One region of the Modestobacter sp. SYSU DS0875 genome, then DNA from elsewhere that is predicted to be linked to it. Evidence: predicted binding sites of a transcription regulator. Region 1 holds the regulator's gene; each other region holds the start of a gene.

The links. Region 1 encodes LexA, which represses DNA repair genes until DNA is damaged. Its sites were predicted from a motif close to TCGAACANNTGTTCGA; they were not measured.
Region 2: a site for LexA is predicted at 2,272-2,287, ahead of ACI79Y_RS02660 (DUF222 domain-containing protein). Genes of this name have one in related genera too.
Region 3: a site for LexA is predicted at 2,722-2,737, ahead of ACI79Y_RS16985 (DUF222 domain-containing protein). Genes of this name have one in related genera too.

The regions. Positions count from the first base shown of each region.
Region 1 covers NZ_JBJHAH010000001.1:58,684-63,910, reverse strand. The annotation lists gene nrdR (transcriptional regulator NrdR) at 1-509, opposite strand, end outside; gene ACI79Y_RS00290 (LysM peptidoglycan-binding domain-containing protein) at 823-1,365, opposite strand; gene lexA (transcriptional repressor LexA) at 1,614-2,429, shown strand; gene ACI79Y_RS00280 (hypothetical protein) at 2,516-3,580, opposite strand; gene ACI79Y_RS00275 (phosphatase PAP2 family protein) at 3,552-4,289, opposite strand; gene hflX (GTPase HflX) at 4,458-5,227, opposite strand, start outside.
Region 2 covers NZ_JBJHAH010000003.1:140,781-146,007, forward strand. The annotation lists gene ACI79Y_RS02645 (class I SAM-dependent methyltransferase) at 1-1,267, shown strand, start outside; gene ACI79Y_RS02650 (PaaI family thioesterase) at 1,308-1,733, shown strand; gene ACI79Y_RS02655 (hypothetical protein) at 1,803-2,048, opposite strand; gene ACI79Y_RS02660 (DUF222 domain-containing protein) at 2,291-3,784, shown strand; gene ACI79Y_RS02665 (DNA repair helicase XPB) at 3,976-5,227, shown strand, end outside.
Region 3 covers NZ_JBJHAH010000034.1:24,119-29,345, reverse strand. The annotation lists gene ACI79Y_RS17005 (solute symporter family protein) at 1-44, opposite strand, end outside; gene ACI79Y_RS17000 (DUF485 domain-containing protein) at 37-411, opposite strand; gene ACI79Y_RS16995 (Rieske 2Fe-2S domain-containing protein) at 680-1,936, shown strand; gene ACI79Y_RS16990 (universal stress protein) at 1,974-2,429, shown strand; gene ACI79Y_RS16985 (DUF222 domain-containing protein) at 2,756-4,042, shown strand; gene ACI79Y_RS16980 (HAD-IA family hydrolase) at 4,134-4,826, shown strand; gene ACI79Y_RS16975 (sensor histidine kinase) at 4,919-5,227, shown strand, end outside.

The DNA.
Region 1 (5,227 bases):
CAGGACCCGGCGGCCGCGCCCGGCGGCCCGTCCTCGGCGGCGGGTGACCCACCGGCTCGGGCGCGCACGGCGGCCCGCAGCTCGGCGATCTCCTTCTCGAAGTCCGCAGCGGAGCTGAAGCTCCGGTAGACGCTGGCGAAGCGGAGGTAGGCGACCTCGTCGAGGTCGCGCAGCGGGCCCAGGATCGCCAGACCGACCTCGTGGCTGGGGATCTCGGCACACCCGGTGGCGCGGACGGCGTCCTCGACCTGCTGGGCCAGCAGCGCGAGCTGGTGCTCGTCGACCGGGCGGCCCTGGCAGGCGCGGCGGACACCGGCGACCACCTTCGCGCGGGTGAACGGTTCGCTCACGCCGCTGCGCTTCACGACGGCGAGGACCGCCTCCTCGACGGTGGTGAACCGCCGCCCGCAGCCGGGGCACGAACGCCGCCGCCGGGTGGTCGCGCCCTCGTCGGTCTCGCGCGAGTCGATGACGCGGCTGTCGGGGTTGTGGCAGAAGGGGCAACGCACTGTCGGTCCACCTCCTCCCGAGGTGTCGCGGCCGGGATCACCGCGGTGCTGTGACACCGTGGGACACCGACCCGTGGACCGCTCCTGTGGACTGCTCCGGGGACATCCGGTGGATGGCCCGGGGAGAACGTGTGGAACGGCTGTGGACGACTTACACCCGTGTAAGCACTAGATGTTGTGGTGGAACCGTACGGCCACCCCTACAGGTGTGCAAGCCCTGTCGTGCGTGTCGTGTTCCGCAGCTGACCCGCCCGCCGCTCGCGCACCCACGCGTCACAGCCGGGGCCCGTGGCGACGGGCCCGGCGCACCTCATCAGGGCAGCTCGAGCACCTGACCGGGCTGCAGCACGACGTCCTCGAGGTCGTTGCGATCGAGGATCGCGTCGACAACCGCGCGCCGGTCCTCGTCCGGCGCCAGGTCACCGGCGATCGACCAGAGCGTGTCGCCGGGCTGGACCACCACCGTGCCGGCGCCGGCCAGCTGCAGCGCGGGCTCCCCGTCGGCGACCACCGCGAGCGTGCCCACCGCCACCCCCAGGCCGACCGCCACCGACAGTGCCGCCACCGCGCGCCGGCCGCGGCGGGTGAGTCGCAGCGGCAGCTCCGCCCACTCCCCGGCCGACGGGCACGGAGCGGCAGCCCGGGGCGGGCCACAGTCGCCACCACGGACGGGCCGCGCCACCGCGACCCCCGACGAGGGCCCCGGCCGCCCACCGGGACGCACCGGTGGACGCCGGGCCGGGCGGGGTCCGACCCGCCCCGCGGACCCCATCCGCGCGACGGGCGCCGGCGGGACCAGCCGGAGCGGCGGGCGGAGCGGGGCGACGGTGGTGTCCGGGTACTCGGCGATGACCATCGGTGCACTCCTCACAGCAGGCACCCCTCGGGTGCGATCTCGAACGCCTGTTCGATTCGAACGTCTGTGCGATGTCTACCGCACGCCACCGACAGGAGCGCACCGACACGGCGGGTGTTCGAACACGTGTTTGAACCGCAGCCGCCGAGCCGCTACCGTGCGCAGGGAGACCACGACGGCGTCCCACCCCGCCCCGGCAGGCGGGATGCCACCGGGCAGCTGCGCGCGCAGCCGGACGAGGAGGACACATGGCGGTCGACGGCCGGACGGCGGACGAGCGCAAGGGGTCGAGCCGACGCAGGCGCCCGGCCGGGCAGGCGGCGGAGGCCACCGAGGACACCGGCGGCGCGGCCGTGCGCGAGTTCCCCGACCGCAGCGAGGCCGGCGACGGGCTCACCCAGCGCCAGCGCCGGGTGCTGGAGGTCATCCGCGACTCCATCGAACGCCGGGGCTACCCGCCCTCGGTCCGCGAGATCGGCGAGGCCGTCGGCCTCTCCTCCGCCTCCTCGGTCGCCCACCAGCTCTCGGTGCTGCAGCGCAAGGGGTGGCTGCGCCGCGACCCCAACCGGCCGCGCGCACTGGACGTTCGGCTGCCGGGCGAGCACGGCGCGACGGTCGGTGCCGACGCCTCGGCCGATGCACTCGCCGCCGCCGGTGCGGCCAGTGGCGTCGACGAGGCGGGCGCCCCGGCGCCCACCTACGTGCCGCTGGTGGGCCGCATCGCCGCCGGTGGCCCGGTGCTGGCGGAGCAGGCGGTCGAAGACGTCTTCCCGCTGCCCCGCGAACTGGTCGGTGAGGGCACGCTGTTCATGCTCAAGGTCACCGGTGACTCGATGGTCGAGGCCGCGATCTGCGACGGCGACTGGGTGGTGGTCCGCCAGCAACCCACCGCCGAGAACGGCGAGATCGTCGCGGCGATGATCGACGGTGAGGCGACCGTGAAGACGTACAAGCGCCGCGACGGGCACGTGTGGCTGCTGCCGCACAACCCCGCCTATGCGCCGATCCCCGGCGACGACGCCACCGTCCTCGGCCGGGTCGTGACGGTGCTGCGCCGGGTCTGACCCCGGCCACCGCCTGCGGCTGGGCATGCCCCGCCGCAGGCGGGGTTCAGGGGGTCACTCCCGCAGGGGGTCACTCCCGCAGGGGGTCACTCCCGCCGGCGGCGGACCTTGCCCCCGATCCAGACGACGACGGTGGCCACACCAGCCGCGATGATCCCGGCCGTCACCGGGGGCACGCCCGGGGCCGCGGTCACGAGCTCACCGGTGGGCCCCGCGTCCGGCGTCGCAACGGTGGCGGTGCCCGGAGCGGGCTCACCGGGCACCGGGACCAGGGTCACCGGCGCCGGCAGCCCCTCGCTGGTGACCAGCAGGTCGCGGTTGTTCGCCGCGAAGGTGATCGCCTCGCCCTGCGGTGAGTCGGGGAGCGCGATCCGGACCGGCGCGCCGGACAGCGCGCCGGCCACGTCGGAACCGGTCAGCGGCCAGACGTAGGCGTCGGTGTAGGTGCGCAGGGCGATGCGCTGCCCGTCCGCCGACACCGCGCCCCCGGTCACCAGCAGCTGCCCCGCGCGGCCGACCGGCCCACCCGGCGTGCCGGTCAGGGTGAAGCCCAGCCCGACCACCCGGGTCATCGGCACCGTGGCCCCGTCGGCCAGTGGCGCATCCGGGCGGTACACGCCGGAGGAGCCGAGCACCTCCTTGGTCACCAGGTACGGCGTGCCGTCGGGCGCCAGCAGCAGCGCCTCGGCATCGTGCGCCCCGTCCGGGTAGGTGAGCCGGGTCAGCGTGGTGCCCCCGTCGGGGCGCAACCCGATCAGCGCGACGGTCTCCCGGGCGGCGTTGTTGTCGCCGATGTCGGCCAGCCACACCGTGCCGTCCGCGGCCAGGGCGAGGTCCTCGGGGTCGTACGGGTCGACGCTCCCCGACCGCAGCTCCGCGACGGCGCAGGTGGTGTCGAGGACGTGGACCTCCGCCCGGTCACCACCGTCGTTCATCGCCAGGAGCGTCTCCCCGGCGCTGGCCAGGCCGGAGATCTCCGGCAGCCGCGCGTCGGTGATGGTGCAGCGCGTGCTCGGCGCGGCCTCCTCGGCGAGCGCCGCCGGTGCTGGCAGGACCGCTAGCAGGACCGCCGCGGGCAGGGCGAGGAGCGCCCCGTCCGCCAGGCAACGGCGGCCGGCGCGGCTACGCGTGCGGCCGGCCCACTCTGGCACGGACCCAGCGTGACACCACGACTGCGTCGAGTGCATGAACCACGCCCAAGAGCACGACGCCGACGGCCGCCCCCACGACTGCATCGGTGACCCAGTGGAAGTTCAGCGCCACCATGGCCACTCCTGTGACCAACGGCCCCAGCACGCTGAGCAGCCAGGCCGCTCGTTGCAGCCGGGCGTGCAGGCCGTACTCGACGACCTGCCAGCGGGCCACGCCCCACATCAGCACGGCGTTCGCCACGTGCCCGGACGGGAAGCTCTCCCCGCCCCGGTGGAAGTAGGAGCCCGGATAGGCGGGCGCGGTGCGCCCGGTGCCCCACTTGACCGCGTAGACCGCCGCGGTGAGCAGCAGCAGGGCCAGCAGGACGCGGACCAGCGGCACCGCCGTGCGGTGCCGCCAGGACAGCCAGCCCACCAGTCCGATGAGCACCACCAGGATGGTGCCCCGCCCACCGGCCTGGGTGAACACCCACACCGGCCAGTACGCGGCGGAGTCGCGCAGCCCCCAGGAGCCGATCCGGTCGGAGACCGCCAGGTCCAGCCGCTCCAGCACGCCGCCGGCGAGGAGGTCGACGGTGACACCGGTTGCCACCAGCACGGAGAGGAGCACCAGCCACCACGGCGGGCGACCGACGCCGACCACCGGCTGGGCGCGCGAGTCCGGGCCGTCGGCGGCGCCGGGCCTCACGCGCACCGCTCCGCTCGCCACGACGCCACGGTACCGGCACCGTGACCTGACCGTGACCCTCCCGGGACAGCACTGCGCGGCGCGACCGGACGAGGTCGCGCCGCGCGGCGGTCGAGCCGGATCCCGGCCCCGGTCGGCGAGGTCCGCCGCCCGGGCACCCGGGCGGACGGCGCCACCGGGTCCGGGCGCTCAGCCGCCGGCGACGGGGGTGGTGAACCCGTCGAGCGCCGCGGCCAGGCCGTCGTCGACCCGGGCGGTGAGCCGGGTGCCGTCGGCCTCGTGCCGCTCCTCGAGCACCTCGCCGTCCCGGTGCACCCGGGCGACCAGGTCACCCCGGTCGTAGGGCACGAGGACGTCGACGTCGACGTGCGGGTGCGGCAGCCGGGCGGCGACGACGTCGCGCAGCGCCTCGATCCCCTCGCCGGTGCGCGCGGAGACCCAGGCCGCCCCGGGCAGGGCCTGGCGCAGCATGAGGACGTCCTCCTCGCTCATCGCGTCGACCTTGTTCACGACGATGAGCTCGGGCACCGCCGAGGCGTCGATCTCGGAGAGCACGGTGTGCACCGCGTTGATCTGCCCGACCGGGTCGGGGTCGGAGCCGTCGACGACGTGCAGCAGCAGGTCGGCGCCGGACACCTCCTCCAGCGTCGAACGGAACGCATCGACGAGCTGGTGCGGCAGGTGCCGCACGAACCCGACGGTGTCGGTGAGGGTGTACTCGCGACCCTCCGGCGTCTGTGCCCGGCGGACCGTCGGGTCCAGGGTCGCGAACAGCGCGTCCTGCACCAGCACCCCGGCGTCGGTGAGCCGGTTGAGCAGGCTGGACTTGCCGGCGTTGGTGTACCCGGCGATCGCCACGCTCGGGACGGCGTTGCGCGACCGGCTCGAGCGCTGGGTCGCGCGCGCCGTCGCCATGCCGGCGATCTCCTTGCGCAGCTTGCTCACCCGCGCGCGGATCC
Region 2 (5,227 bases), on a different contig from region 1:
GGTCGCCGATCGGCTGGCAGCAGCGATGGGCGCGGTGTTGGGGACGGCAGAGCTGCCGCTGCGGCTGCGCGGCTGGGACGGATCGCTGGCCGGCCCGCCGGACGCCCCGGTGATCGCCGTCCGGTCCCGGCGGGCGCTGCGACGGCTGGCGTGGTCTCCGGGCCAGCTCGGGCTGGGCCGGGCCTACGTCGCCGGGGAGATCGACGTCGAGGGCGACGTCTTCGCGACCTTCGCCGCACTGAGTTCCGTCGGCCGGCTGGCCGAGACCGGCCCGATGGCCGCCCCGACCGTGCGCGAACGGCTGGCTCTGCTCGGCACCGCGCTGCGGCTCGGTGCGATCGGCCCGGAGCCTGCGCCCCCGGCCGAGGAGGCCGACCTCGGCCGGGCCGGTCGGCGCCACTCCCGAGCCCGGGACGCCGCGGCGATCAGCCACCACTACGACGTCGGCAACGACTTCTACGAGCTGGTGCTCGGCCCGTCGATGGTCTACTCCTGCGCGGTCTGGGAGTCCCCCGACGCGGGCCTGGAGGCCGCGCAGGAGGCGAAGCTCGACCTCGTCTGCCGCAAGCTGGGGCTGCGACCGGGCATGCGCCTGCTCGACGTCGGCTGCGGCTGGGGCTCGATGGCGATCCACGCCGCCGGCCGCTACGGCGTGGACGTCGTCGGCATCACGCTGTCGGAGGAGCAGGCGCGGCTGGCCCGCAAGCGGGCCGCGGACGCCGGGCTCACCGACCGCATCGACATCCGGGTGCAGGACTACCGCACGGTGACCGACGGCCCGTTCGACGCGGTCAGCTCCATCGGCATGGCCGAGCACGTCGGCCGGGACCAGCTGCCGGAGTACGTCGCGCAGCTGCGCGGCCTGCTGCGGCCCGGCGGGCGGCTGCTCAACCACGCGATCTCCTGGAACGCCGGGACGGCGACGTGGAACCCGGACAGCTTCATCGCCCGGTACGTGTTCCCGGACGGCGAGCTGCTGGGGCTCGGCGAGATGGTCGGCCTGCTGGAGTCCCGGGACCTGGAGGTGATCGACGTGGAGCCGCTGCGGCAGCACTACGCGCTCACCCTGCGCGCCTGGGTGGCCAACCTCGAGCAGCACTGGGACGCCGCCGTCGCCGCCACCAGCGAGGGCCGGGCCCGGGTGTGGCGGCTCTACATGGCCGCCAGCGCGCTCGCGTTCGAGAAGGGCGACATGGGCGTCAACCAGGTCCTGCTGCAGAAGACCGGCGGGGACCAGCCCCCGCTGCGCCGCACCGACTGGCTGTGAGGCCGGGCGCGTGTCCCGCGTGAGCATCCAGCAGCGGCTCGTGCCCGAGCTGACGTGCTTCGGCTGCGGCCCGGCCAACGAGCGCGGGCTGCAGCTAGCCAGCTTCCCCACCGAGGACGGCGTGGTCGCCGAGTTCCTGCCATGGGCGGAGCACGACAACGGGCTGGGGTTCCTCAACGGCGGCATCATCTCCACGCTGCTGGACTGCTCCAGCGCGGCGGCGGTGCTGCACGAGGCCGACCTCCGCGGGTGGGGTGCGCTGCCCGGCGCCGCGCTGCCCTACGTGACGGCGGGGCTGGACGTCCGCTTCCTGCGCCCCGCCCCGCTGACCGAGCCGGTGGCGCTGACCGCGGTGGTCACCGCGGCCGACGAGGCGGCGATGACCGTCGACGTCGCGCTGCTGTGGGACGGCAAGCCGCGGGCGACCGGGGTCGCGCACTGGAAGCGCTGGCATCCGCGCACCTGACCTCAGCCGTGGTGGACGGCTCTGACCCCTCAGCCGTGGTGGACGGCCTCGATGTTGTGCCCGTCGGGGTCACGCAGGAAGACGGCGTGGTAGCCGGGGTGGTACTCGGGCCACGCACGCGGCGCCGTGCAGCACCTCAGCGCCCGCCGCGCGGGCGGCGTCGTGCACCGCGTCGACGGCGGCCCGGTCGGGCGCGCGGAAGCCCACGTGCAGCTCCCGGGTCTCCCCGCCGTCGGCGGGGCTCAGCCAGAAGTCGGGCGCGCCGTCGGGGCCGCACAGGCCGACGACCGACTGCTCGCCGGTGGGGAAGCGCACCGCTTCCCGCAGGCCGATGGGCGCGAACGCCGCAGGTAGAACGCCACGGCCGCCTCGACGTCAGCGACCTGGATCCCCAGGTGGTCGAGCATGCCGGGACCGTAGCGCCGCCGCTGGCCGCTCGGGCACCCGTCGAACGCCAGTGGCCCAGAGATCTCCTGCCCTGGGGCCACTGGCGTCCAGTTCCGCACGGTCACGGCCGCTGCCGCGAGAACGTCGTACCTCGAACGTATGTTCGGGCCATGTCGCGGAGGTCGGGGTCGAGCGTGGTCGAGGGGTTGGTCCTCGACTGGACTCTCGAGCACCCCGTCGAGCCCTCCCGGTTGCCGGCACCCTGGCTGACCGACGAGGAGCTGGCCGAGGAGCTGCAGCGGGTGCAGCGGCGCCGCGCCCAGGACACCGCCTACGAAGCCGAGCTCATCCTCGCCCTGGCCGCCGACCGTCCCGGGTCGGCTGATCCGCCGCCGGACCATCCGGGTGCGCGACGGGCGGGGTGGACGGCGCAGCCGGCCGACGGTGAGGTGAGTGAGTTCTTCACCGCCGAGCTGGCCACGGCGCTCAACGTAGGGCGGGGGACGGCGGCGATCCGGCTGACCCGGGCGCTGGTGTGGCGGGACAAGCTCCCGGCCACCTTCGCCGCCCTGCGGGCCGGGGAGCTGGACGAGCGGCGGGCGCAGCAGCTGGCGGATGCGCTGAAGTCCACTCCCGCCGAGGTCGCCGCCCGCGTCGAAGAGCGGCTGCTGGCTGAGGCGAGTGACCTGTCGGTGTCGGCGGTGAAGAAGCGCGCCACCGAACTGGTGCTGCAGCTGGACGCCGACGCCGCCGAAGAGGCGCGGGCGGAGGCGGAGAAGACCGCCGATGTGCACCTCTACCCCTCGACCACTGATGGGCGGGCGGTACTGGCCGTGGACCTGCCCGCCGATCAGGCCGCCCAGGCGCACGACCTGTTCGACCAGCTGGCCCGGATGCTCAAGGCCGACGGGGACCCCCGGCCGATCGGTCAGCTGCGCACCCTCGTGGCCGTGGCGCTGATCCTCCGCCCCGCGGACCACGGGCTGCCGCTCGTGGCCGCGAACCTCACCATCACCGCGGCCTTGGAGGCACTGGAAGGCGGCAACACGCCGGGTGAGGTGAACGGGCTGCCGATCACCGCCGCGCACCTGCGCGACCTGCTGGCCCGCGTCGGTGCGCTGGGCCTCACCGCCCCCGACGGCGGCACGCTCACCTTCGCGATCACCGGCCCGGACGGCGAACTGCTGGCCACCATCACTCCCGCGGAGCTGGCGCGGCTGGCCAAGCGCGGCTGCCCGCAGCACCCCGACGAACCGTGCGACTGCCCGGTGCTGGGCCCGCCACCACCCACCGAGCGCTACGAGCCCACCGCGCGGCAACGGGCCTTCGTCACCACCCGCGACCGGCGCTGCCGGTTCCCCAACTGCGGCCAACGCGTCGGCTGGCACGACCTCGACCACGTCGTCCCCCACGCCCAAGGCGGCGCCACCGACTGCACCAACCTCTGCTGCCTGTGCCGCAGCCACCACCGGCTCAAGACCTTCGCCCCCGGCTGGCGGTTCGCCATGACCCCCGACGGCACGTTGCGGGTGACCACACCGTCCGGCGTCACCCGCACCACCCGACCGCCCGGCCTCCGGCCACGGGAGCCCCAACCCACCCAACGACCCGGCGGACCCGAGCCACCACCTTCCGGACCGACCGACGACCCACCGCCCTTCTAGCCTCACCCCTTGTGTCGCCGTGTCCGCATGCGACCGAGTCGACATGTGTCCTCGTCGACTCGGTCGCGAAGCGGGAGGTGTGAGACCGGGTACCGCAGGCCCGACCCGGAAGGACCTGTCGCCGTCCGGCGTTACCGTGGTCAGTCCGGCGCGCGTGCTGCGCCGCAGTCTCCGAGCAAAGGAACCCCCGCGTGAGCGACGGCCCCCTCATCGTCCAGTCGGACAAGACCCTGCTGCTCGAGGTCGACCACCCGCTGGCCAAGGAGTGCCGGGCGGCGATCGCGCCCTTCGCCGAGCTGGAGCGCTCCCCCGAGCACGTGCACACCTACCGGGTCACCCCGCTGGCCCTGTGGAACGCGCGCGCCGCCGGGCACGACGCCGAGCAGGTCGTCGACGCGCTGGTCCGCTACTCCCGCTACCCGGTGCCGCACGCGCTGCTGGTCGACATCGCCGACACGATGGACCGCTACGGCCGGCTCACCCTGGCCAACAACCCGGTGCACGGGCTGGTGCTCACCAGCACCGACAAGGCCGTGCTGGAGGAGGTCGTCCGCAGCAAGCGGGTGGCCCCGATGCTCGGCCAGCGCATCGACGCCGACAGCATCGTCGTCCACCCCTCCGAGCGCGGCCGGCTCAAGCAGGCCCTGCTGAAGGTGGGCTGGCCGGCCGAGGACCTCGCCGGCTACGTCGACGGCCAGGCGCACCCGATCTTCCTGGACCAGGACGGTTGGAACCTGCGCGACTACCAGCAGGAGGCGGTCGAGGGCTTCTGGGCCGGCGGCTCCGGCGTCGTGGTCCTCCCCTGTGGCGCCGGCAAGACGCTGGTCGGTGCAGCCGCGATGGCCGAGGCGAAGGCGACCACGCTGATCCTGGTCACTAACACCGTCTCCGGGCGGCAGTGGAAGCGCGAGCTGATCGCCCGCACCAGCCTGACCGAGGACGAGATCGGCGAGTACTCCGGTGAGCGCAAGGAGATCCGTCCGGTCACCATCGCCACCTACCAGGTGATCACCACCCGCCGGAAGGGCGAGTACCGGCACCTTGACCTGTTCGACGCCCAGGACTGGGGCCTGATCGTCTACGACGAGGTCCACCTGCTGCCCGCGCCGATCTTCCGGCTCACCGCCGACCTGCAGTCCCGCCGTCGGCTGGGGCTGACCGCGACGCTGGTGCGCGAGGACGGCCGCGAGGACGACGTCTTCTCCCTCATCGGCCCCAAGCGCTACGACGCCCCGTGGCGGGACATCGAGGCGCAGGGCTACATCGCCCCGGCCGAGTGCATCGAGGTGCGGGTCTCCCTCGACGACGAGGAGCGGATGACCTACGCGGTCGCCGAGCCCGAGGAGCGGTACCGGATCGCGGCGACCGCCCAGTCGAAGCTGCCGGTGATCCGCCGGGTGCTGGAGCGCCACCCCGAGGAGCAGAAGCTCGTCATCGGCGCCT
Region 3 (5,227 bases), on a different contig from region 1:
GGCTCGCCGATCGTGGCGCCGTCGGCGGCGAACACGTCAGCCACGGGTGGACTCCTCATTGCGCGGGGCGGCGAACTCGTGCGCCTCGAGGCGGGTCCGCATCTCGTCGGAGATGGGGTCGGTGTTCTTGCTGGCGTGCCGGACGTAGAGCTGGGTGATGAGGAACGTGCTCACGAACTGCCCGAGGCCGAGCAGCAGACCGAGGTTCACGTTGCCGAACACCTCGGTGGCCATGAAGTCGCCGGCGTAGGTGGAGAGCAGGACGAACAGCGCGTACCAGACCAGGAAGGCCACCGTCATGGGGACGGCGAAGCTGCGGAACCGGCGCCGGAGCTCGCTGAACTCCGGTGAGTCCTGGGCCTGGCGGTACTCCTCCGCGGTCAGCAACCTGCGGTCGTTCGGTGTGGTCACGGCACACCTCTCTGTGCGTCGCCTGAGTCGTGATCGCGGTCACCATATAGGCGGATCGCCCTGCGCATGGGAAAGATCACGTGGCGACACGTTGCAGAGAAGTTGCGAGAGCGTCCGCAACGGCCACAGAACTCCATCCAGGGGCAACGCCGGGGTAACCCACCACTGCTGACATGGGCACATGGCGTTCTCCTGGGCTGGCGATAGTCGGGGCACGGACGCGCGGACGGTGCCGGGGACGGCCGGAGACGGCGCCGGCTGGTACCCGGTGGCACGCTCGTCCGACGTCGGGACGACGCCGCTACCGGTGGGCGCGGGCGGCCGGCCGTACGTCGTCGTCCGGCTGGCGCCCGGCGCGGAGGTCACCGCCGTGGGCGCCCGCTGCCCGCACCGGCTGGTGCCGCTGACCACTGCGACGGTCGTCGACGGCCGGCTGCGGTGCGGGTACCACGGCTGGCAGTTCAACGCCGAGGGCCGCTGCACCCTCATCCCTGCGCTCGGCCCGCACGGCGCGCCCCCGCCGCGTGCGGACCTGGCGGTGCCGTGGGCGGTCGAGGAACGCGACGGCTGGGTGTGGCTGGCCCCCGACCGCACGACGGCCGCCCGGCCGCCCCGGGCCGGCGGCTCACGCCCGGCGCCCGATCCGGAGCAGGTGCCCGAGCTGCCCGAGCCGACCGGTCCGGTGCTCGGCAACCTCGACCCGGCGCTGGAGCACGCCTGGCACCCGATCGCGCTCGCCGGCGAGCTGCGCGAAGGCGGGTACGTGCAGGTACGGCTGCTGGGGCGGAACTGGACCGTGCACCGGCGCGGCGGGGAGCTGCACGCCGACCCACCGGCGTGGGGCGTGGCCGAGCGGCTCGGGCTGATCTGGCTGGCCCCCGACGAGCCACGGGACCGGCCGCTACCGGTGCCCGAGGTCGCCGACCCGCGGTTCACCGCTGCCTGGCTCCCCCCGGCCCGGACCTCGGCGCCGGCCGGCCCGCTGCTCGACGCCTTCGTCGACGTCGCGCACGTGCCGTTCGTGCACGCCACGGCAGCCGGCCTCGACGCGGAGGTGCCCGACCAGCCGGTCGTCCGGGAGCCCGGCGGATTCTGCAGCAGTCGGGAGCGGGCCGTCGCGGACGGCGTGCTGCAGGCCACCTACGTGCACCGGGTCCCGTTCCAGCTGCTGCTGCGGCTCACCCCGCCCGACGGCGCGGGGACCACCGTCCTCACGGTGCTGCAGCCGGAGGACGCCGACTCGACCCGGGTCTTCACCTGCCTCTTCCTCGCCGACGCCGACGGGCGGCCGCTGCCGGCCGAGGTGGTCGCGGCCGAGGTGGCCGCCGAGCAGGCGGCGCTGGCCGAGGACCTGCGCCTGGTGGCGGGCACCGCCACCACGGGCCTGCCGTTGCTGCTGCGCGACGAGCTGCACGTGCGCTCGGACCGGCTGGGGGTGGCGCTGCGGAGGGTCCTGGCCGACTTCGTGTCCGAGTGCGCCGCCCTGGACCGGGCCGCTGAGGTGGAGCAGCGCGCGAGCGCCTGACCTCCGGACACCCGCGTCGGTGCGCTTGGATGACGCCGTGACCGAGGTGGGGCCGTTCGAGCGGGGGACCGATGGTCCGCGGGTGATCCTGGTCGGCGTCGACGGGTCACCGACGTCCCTGCGGGCCGCGTCCTACGCGGCGGGGCTCGCCCGGCGGCAGCGGTCCCGGCTCATCGCGGTCTTCGTGACCGAGGCGGTGCCGCCGATGGCGGGCTGGGTGCCGACCGCGCAGGCGCTGGTCCGGGACGCGGCGGCGGAGGTGGACGCCGAGCTGCGGGCAGAGCTGGGGCGGGCGGCCGAGCAGCTCGGCGTGGACGCGGAGTACCGCACCGCGCACGGCGACCCGGTCACCGAGCTGACCCGGATCGCCGACCAGCTGCTGGCCGACGCCGTCGTCGTCGGTGCTTCGGAGCAGGCCGGGCACCGGGTGGTCGGCTCGGTCGCGGTGCGGCTCGTGCGCCTGGGCCGCTGGCCGGTGACGGTCGTCCCGTGACGCGGGCGTGAGCATCGCAGCGAGCGCCAGCGAGTGAGGAGCGGAGCGGCCGCGGAACGGGACCAGTGCGGTCGTCCCGTGACGCGGGCGTGAGCATCGCAGCGAGCGCCAGCGAGTGAGGAGCGGAGCGGCCGCGGAACGGGACCAGTGCGGTCGTCCCGTGACGTGGGCGTGCGCATCGCAGCGAGCAGAGGCGCACCGCTGCCGCTCCTGGTCAACTTCTTGACGAGATCTGTGGACAGGCGACTGACCTGCACATTCGCCTGGTATCTGCGTCGCCTCAGCGATAGGATCGAACGCACGTTCGAATGACGGAAGGGGTGTTCGTGAGCGACTCGATGACGCTGGAGACCCCTGCGCCGAACGTGGTGGCCACGCTCCCCGACGACGAGGGTCTGGAGGAGCTGTTCGGGTCGCCGCTGTCGGCGGCGCTGGACGCGTTGGCGGCCGAGGACCTGCACGGTCTGACGAACGGTCAGACCCTCGATCGGACGGCTCTGCTGGTAGCGGCGCGGAACCGGTTGGACGCGGAGCTGACCCGCACGGTTCGGCACGCCGAGCTCACGCAGGCCGCGGAGCACGACGGGCTGAAGTCGATGCGGTCGTGGATGATCGGACACGTGCGGTTGGCCCCGGCCCAGGCGTCGCGGATCGTGCGGGCCGGGCGGGCGCTGGAGTTCTTTCCGGTGCTGGCAGCGGGGTTCGCGGCCGGTGAGGTGAGCGCGGCGCAGGTGAACGTGGTCGCGGAGAAGGTGGGCCCCGGTGAGGTGGCCCGGGCCCACGAGCAGGGCATCGACCTCGCGGAGTTCGACCAGACCTGGGCGGTGATCGCCGCCGGTGCGCCGCACGAGTCGCTGGTCACCGCGGTGCAGGCGTTCACCGACGCCCTGGATCCCGACGGACCCGAGCCGGACCCCACGGAGGGGCGGCGGTTCACGATGGTCAAGCACGCCGACGGCAGCGTCACCGGCCGCTTCGATCTGGACGCGGTCGGGGGCGAGAAGGTGCAGGCGGCGATCGAGTCCCACGTGCAGGCCGACCGTCCCATGGGCGACACCCGCACCCGGGTGCAGCAGAACGCCGACGCGTTCGTGCAGTTGTGTGACAACCAGCTCGCGTCGGGTGGCCTGCCGACGCTGCGGACGGTGAAGCCGCACGTGGTCGTCGGGGTGGACCTGGAGGACCTGGTCGACGATGCGGCCGGCCCGGGGGCTGCGCAGACGGGTTTCGGGGCGTCGATCTCCGCAGCCCGTGCCCGGTACCTCGCCTGCGACGGCAGCATCTCCCGGATCGTGATGGGCCCCGACGGGGTGCCGCTGGACCTGGGGCGGGACCACCGGGTCGTCACCCCCGGGCTACGCCGGGCCGTCGAGCGCCGCGACAAGGGCTGCGTGTTCACCGGCTGCGGTGCCCCGACCTGGTGGTGCGACGTGCACCACCTCATCCACTGGCTCCACGGCGGCGAGACCAGCCTGACCAACTCCGCACTGCTGTGCGAGCGCCACCACACCAAGGTCCACCACGGGTTCCGGGTCGAGCGACAACCCGACGGCCGATGGCGCACCTTCCGGCCCGACGGCACCGAGATCCTCATCGGACCACTGCTCACCTGATGCAGCACCGCTGCGGACGGGTCGGTCCTGACCGACCCGGCACCGCGCTGCCCGCCGCCAGAATGCACACGGCGGCTGCGAGGATCGCCGCGTGCCCGAGCCGACCACCACCTCCCTCGACGTCGACGCGCTCGCGGGGCGGACGTTCGACGCCGTCCTGTTCGACATGGACGGCACGCTGATCGACTCGATGAGCGGTGCGCTGGCCGCCTGGGACACCTGGGCCCGCGAGCACGACGTCGACCCGGCGGTGCTCGCCGAGCTGGGCATGGGCGGCCGCCCGGCTGTCCAGGTGATCGGGCAGCTGCTGACCGCCGAGCGGGTCGCCGACGCGCTGGCCCGCATCGAGCACCTGGAGATCGAGGCGGCCGCAGAGGGCATCGCCGTGCTGCCCGGCACCGTCGATGCGCTGACCGCCCTGCCCCCGGAGCGGGTGGCGATCGTGACCTCGTGCACCCGCACCCTGCTCGCTGCCCGGCTGTCCGGCTCCGGGCTGCCCCGGCCGCGGGAGGTCGTCACCTTCGACGACGTCCAGCACGGCAAGCCCGCCCCCGACCCGTTCCTGCTCGGCGCCCAACGGCTCGGATTCGACCCGGCCCGCTGCCTCGCGGTCGAGGACGCGCCCGCCGGGCTCGCCTCCGCCCGCGCCGCCGGGTGCACCACGCTCGCCGTGGGCGACACCCACCGGCCCGACGAACTGGAGGCGGACGCGCACGCGCCGGACCTGTCCCATCTGCGGTTCGTCGTGACCCCCGACGGCATCACCGTCGTCGGCAACGCCTGATCCCGGCCGCACCGGGCTCCGCCTCCGGGTGGACGCGCGGCTCACCCCGCAGGACGACGACGACACGCCGTCCGCTGCCTACTGTCGGCAGCATGGACCCGACGGCCCTCGAGCGGCTCGCGGCCTGGCTGCGCCGGCACCCGTTCGCCGTCGACAGCGGGCTTGCGGCGCTCTTCTTCCTGTTCACCACCGCCCTCGGCGCGGGGTACGCAGGCGACGCGGGGCTCGTCCTCGGCTTCCTGCTGAGCGTCCCGCTGGCCTGGCGCCGCCGGGCGCCCGTGCCGGCTGCCGCAGCCGTCGTCGTCCTCTGCCTGATCCAGCTGCTGACCTACTCCACCGACCTGCTCGCCGCGGACCTCGCCGCACTGGTGATGGTCTACGCGCTGGCCGCCTACGCACCC